Regions from separate parts of the Edwardsiella piscicida genome, predicted to be linked through region 2. Evidence: predicted binding sites of a transcription regulator. Region 2 holds the regulator's gene; the other holds the start of a gene.

Region 1 (2,406 bases), 1.4 Mb from region 2:
TGGGGCTGACGCCGGGCGAGATCCTGCTGGGCAGCGATATCGACCGCATGGACGACCAACAGCTGGCGCAGGAAGCGGAGCAGCGTACCGTCTTCGCCAAGCTGAGCCCGCTGCAAAAATCCCGGGTACTCAAAGCGCTGCAGAATAATGGCCACACCGTCGGGTTTCTCGGCGATGGGATCAACGACGCCCCGGCGCTGCGCGACGCCGACGTCGGCATCTCCGTCGATACCGGAACGGATATCGCCAAAGAGTCGGCGGATATCATTCTGCTGGAGAAGGATCTGATGGTGCTGGAGCAGGGGGTGATCACCGGGCGTGAGACCTTCGGCAATATCATCAAGTACCTGAATATGACCGCCAGCTCTAACTTCGGCAACGTGTTCTCCGTGCTGGTCGCCAGCGCCTTTATCCCGTTTCTGCCGATGCTGGCCATTCAGCTGCTGCTGCAGAACCTGCTGTACGATCTGTCGCAGATGAGCCTGCCGTGGGACCGGATGGACAAGGAGTTTCTGCGTAAACCGCGTAAATGGGACGCCAAAAACATCGGCCGCTTCATGCTGTGGATCGGGCCGACCTCATCCCTGTTTGATATCGCCACCTACGCCCTGATGTGGTACGTGTTCTCCGCCAACAGCATTGCCCATGAGTCGCTGTTCCAGTCCGGCTGGTTTATCGAGGGACTGCTGTCGCAGACGCTGGTCGTGCATATGCTGCGCACCCAGAAGATCCCGTTCATTCAGAGCTGCGCCGCGCTGCCGGTGATGCTGACCACCGGGATCATCATCGCGCTCGGGATCTATATTCCCTTCTCACCGCTGGGACACTTTATCGGCCTGCAGCCGCTGCCGCTGGCCTACTTCCCGTGGCTGGTCGCCATCCTGCTGAGCTACTGCGTTCTGACGCAGCTGATGAAGCGTTTCTATATTCACCGCTTCGGTCAGTGGTTCTAACCCCCTGCGGCGCGCTGTCATATCACGCAGCGCGCCGCGTCGTTCGGGTAAAAATACGTCGGGATCGTGCTGATAAACAAGGAAATGCCATAGAAAAACCCATCACCTTATAAAATATTTTTAGCAGCATAATTCTTATAACTTTATGAAATACTAAGAGTAGTCTTAACTTCCCGCCCACTTTTGCCGCCGACAAATCAAAAAAACGTCATATTTTACTTTTCCCCACCCAGCCTTCTCGCCGATAATGCGCCGCGTTCATGTCCACAAACTGGCGTAACGCATATGCTACATCTCTTTGCAGGGCTAGATTTCCATACTGGCCTAATGTTAGTTCTCGCGCTGCTCTTTGTGCTGTTCTACGAAGCCATCAACGGCTTCCACGATACGGCCAACGCGGTCGCAACCGTGATTTACACCCGTGCCCTGCGCTCGCAGATCGCCGTGGTAATGTCCGGTATTTTTAACTTCCTCGGCGTCATGCTGGGCGGCCTGAGCGTGGCCTATGCCATCGTTCACCTGCTGCCGACCGACCTGCTGCTGAACGTGGGCTCCGCCCATGGACTGGCCATGATGTTCTCCCTGCTGCTGGCGGCGATCATCTGGAACCTGGGAACCTGGTATTTCGGCCTGCCGGCCTCCAGCTCCCACACCCTGATCGGGGCCATCATCGGCATCGCGCTGACCAACGCGCTCATGACCCATACCTCCGTGGTGGATGCGCTGAACATCCCGAAGATGATTGAGATCTTCCTCTCACTGATCATCTCGCCGATCGTCGGCCTGCTGCTGGCCGGACTGATCGTCTGGATGCTGCGCCGCTACTGGAGCGGAACCAAAAAACGTCGCCGTATTCATATGACGCCGGCCGAGCGTGAAAAGATCGATGGCAAACGCAAGCCGCCGTTCTGGACCCGTATCGCCCTGATCGTATCGGCTATTGGCGTCAGCTTTTCCCATGGTGCAAACGATGGACAGAAAGGGATCGGTCTGCTGATGCTGGTGCTGATCGGCGTCGCCCCGGCCGGTTTCGTGATGAACATGGACGCGACGGGGTACGATATTGCCCGCACGCGCGATGCCATTACCCACCTGGACCAGTACTATCGTCAGCATCAGGCTGAGCTGAGCCACGTCATCAGCGCGGAGCCGGAAGTCCCGGCCAGCGAAGATGTCAACGGCAGCAAGATCTTCCACTGCGACCCCGCCCGGGCCCAGGTCGCCATCGCCAGCGCGCAGAGTATGCTGACCGATCTGCAAAGCTACGATCAGCTGAGCGTCGATCAGCGCAGCCATATGCGCCGCCTGCTGATGTGCGTCGCCGACACGGCCGGTAAGGTAGCCAAGCTGCCGGAAACCAACGAAACCAATAAGCGCTTCCTGACCGATCTGCGCAAAGATCTGCTGGCAACGGTGGAATATGCTCCGATGTGGATCATCGTCGCCGTTGCCC
Region 2 (2,406 bases):
GTCGACCCGGTAAAAGCGCTCGGTCAGATGGCTGAGGTGCTCCTGAGCGATGCCCGGCCCATTGTCCTGCACGCTAAAGTAGGCCCCCTGCGCGGTGCGCTGCCAGCATACCCTAATCTGCGTTCCCGCCGGCGTATGGTTGATCGCGTTATACACCAGGTTAGAGACGGCGCTGCGCAGCTGCTCCTCGTTGCCGCGCACCCGCAGGCCATCATCAATGCTAAAGCGTAGCGTGTGCTGGCCGTCGCTCAGCGCGTTGGCCTCGCGCTCCAGCATATGCAGCATCGCCGGGACATCGACCACCGCGCTGAGATCGATGTCCGGCGCCGCCTCAATCCGCGACAGCACCAGCAGCTGCCGAACCAGTCCATCCATACGCTGCGCCTGCGCCTGCATGGTCAGCAGCGCCTTCTCCCGCTGCGGCGCCGGCATGGCATCGTCGCCAAACATCTCCAGATAGCCCTGCAGCACCGTCAGCGGCGTGCGCAGCTCATGGCTGACGTTGGCAAAAAAGTTGCGCCGCGCGCCCTCCAACTGACGCTTTTGGGTCACATCGCGCGCGATCATCAGCATCTGCCCCTCGCTGTAGGGCATCAGGCGAAACTCCATATAGCGCCCGCTGTTCAGGTGCAGCGTCAGCGGCCGAGCGTAGTCGGCGTCGCCCAGATAGCGGCTAAATTCGGGATAGCGCAGCAGATTGCGGATATTCTGCCCATTATCCTCCGGCCAGCGGAACCCCAGCAGATGCTGCGCCAGATGGTTACACCAAAAGATGTTGCCCTCATCGGTCAGCATCACGATGGCATCGGGCAGCGACTCCGCCCCGCTGCGGAAGCGTTTGATCAGCAAAGCCAGCTCACGCCGCCGCCGCCGATTGCGCTGCTGCATCTGATACAGCCCGTAAAACAGCGGCTCCCAGCTGCCGCGCCCGCTGGGCGGCGTCATGCTGCGATCCACCCACAGCCAGTGGGAGAGCCGCAGCTGATTCCAGCCGTGCCACAGCAGCAGCAGGCACAGCGCCGACAGTAAAAACCAGGGTAAATAGCCGAACAGCGCACCGAGCAGCAGCGCCGGCACGCAGCACAGCAGCAGCTCAGACAGCAGCGTCTTCCAGGAGAGTTTATCTAGCACAGTCAGAACTCCGTCGCCGATCAGAAACGGGCGGAGAAACGGTAGCCGGTACCGCGCACGGTCTGCACCATGCGATCGTGCCCGCTGCCCTCCAGCGCCTTACGCAGACGGCGAATGTGGACATCGACGGTACGATCCTCCACATACACGTTAGTGCCCCAGACATGATTGAGCAACTGTTCGCGGCTGTAAACCCGCTCAGGGTGAGTCATAAAGAAGTGCAGCAGTTTAAATTCGGTCGGCCCCATCTCCACCGCGTCGTCCTGGGCCGTCACCCGGTGCGAGACGGGATCGAGGCTCAGCCCCTGCAGGTTGATGGTCTCCTCCAGCGCCATCGGCGAAATGCGGCGCATCACCGCCTTGATCCGCGCCACCAGCTCTTTGGGTGAAAACGGCTTGGTAATGTAGTCATCGGCGCCCACCTCCAGACCGCGCACCCGATCTTCCTCTTCGCCGCGCGCCGTCAGCATCATCACCGGAATCTCCCGGGTCGCCGGCTCCCGCTTCAGCTGCTTGATAAGCTGGATACCCGAGCCGCCGGGCAGCATCCAGTCCAGCAGAATCAGATCGGGGTAAGGCTCGCACAGCTGGCTTAACGCACCGTCATAGCTCTCCGCCTCCAGCGGCTGATAGCCGTTCTGCTCCAGAACGAAACTCACCATATCCCTGATGGGCGTTTCATCTTCTACGACTAAAATGCGTATGCTCATACTGACTTCCCGGTTAATTGTCATCCGCTGCAATTATGCGTCATTTTTATGACAGATTTATGAAAAAAAAGAGATCCCCTCTCGCCGCCGCGGCCAACGGGTTGGCGCCCTTTTGTCGCGCCGGGTATACTGGCCGCCATATCCTCCGCCCGCCGCCGCGGGCGCGCCCTCCGTTGCCAAGCAAGGGACACCATGCGTCTGATCCATACCTCCGACTGGCACCTTGGCCAGCATTTCTACGGTAAAAGCCGCGCCGATGAACACCGTGCGTTTCTCGACTGGCTGCTGCTGCAGGCCGAGCAGCAGCAGGCCGACGCCATCATCGTGGCCGGCGATCTGTTCGATACCGGAACGCCGCCCAGCTATGCCCGTGAACTGTACAACCGCTTTGTGGTGGCGCTACAGGGACGCGGCTGTCAGCTGATCGTCCTGGCGGGTAACCACGACTCGGTGGCGACCCTCAACGAATCCCGCGAGCTACTGGCCTGCCTGCATACCCAGGTGATCGCGGGCGCCCACGCCGACGATGCGCCGCTGCTGCTGCGGCGACGCGACGGCAGCCCCG

Evidence for each region. Region 2 encodes PhoB, which activates phosphate uptake and scavenging genes when phosphate is short. Its sites were predicted from a motif close to CTGTCATAAAACTGNCNNAT; they were not measured.
Region 1: the regulator PhoB is predicted to act here: its motif matches at 1,214-1,233, upstream of pitA (inorganic phosphate transporter PitA).

Annotation. Positions count from the first base shown of each region.
Region 1 is NZ_CP090968.1:3,529,965-3,532,370, forward strand. It holds gene mgtA (magnesium-translocating P-type ATPase) at 1-953, shown strand, start outside; gene pitA (inorganic phosphate transporter PitA) at 1,239-2,406, shown strand, end outside.
Region 2 is NZ_CP090968.1:1,177,747-1,180,152, reverse strand. It holds gene phoR (phosphate regulon sensor histidine kinase PhoR) at 1-1,131, opposite strand, end outside; gene phoB (phosphate regulon transcriptional regulator PhoB) at 1,152-1,841, opposite strand; gene sbcD (exonuclease subunit SbcD) at 2,034-2,406, shown strand, end outside.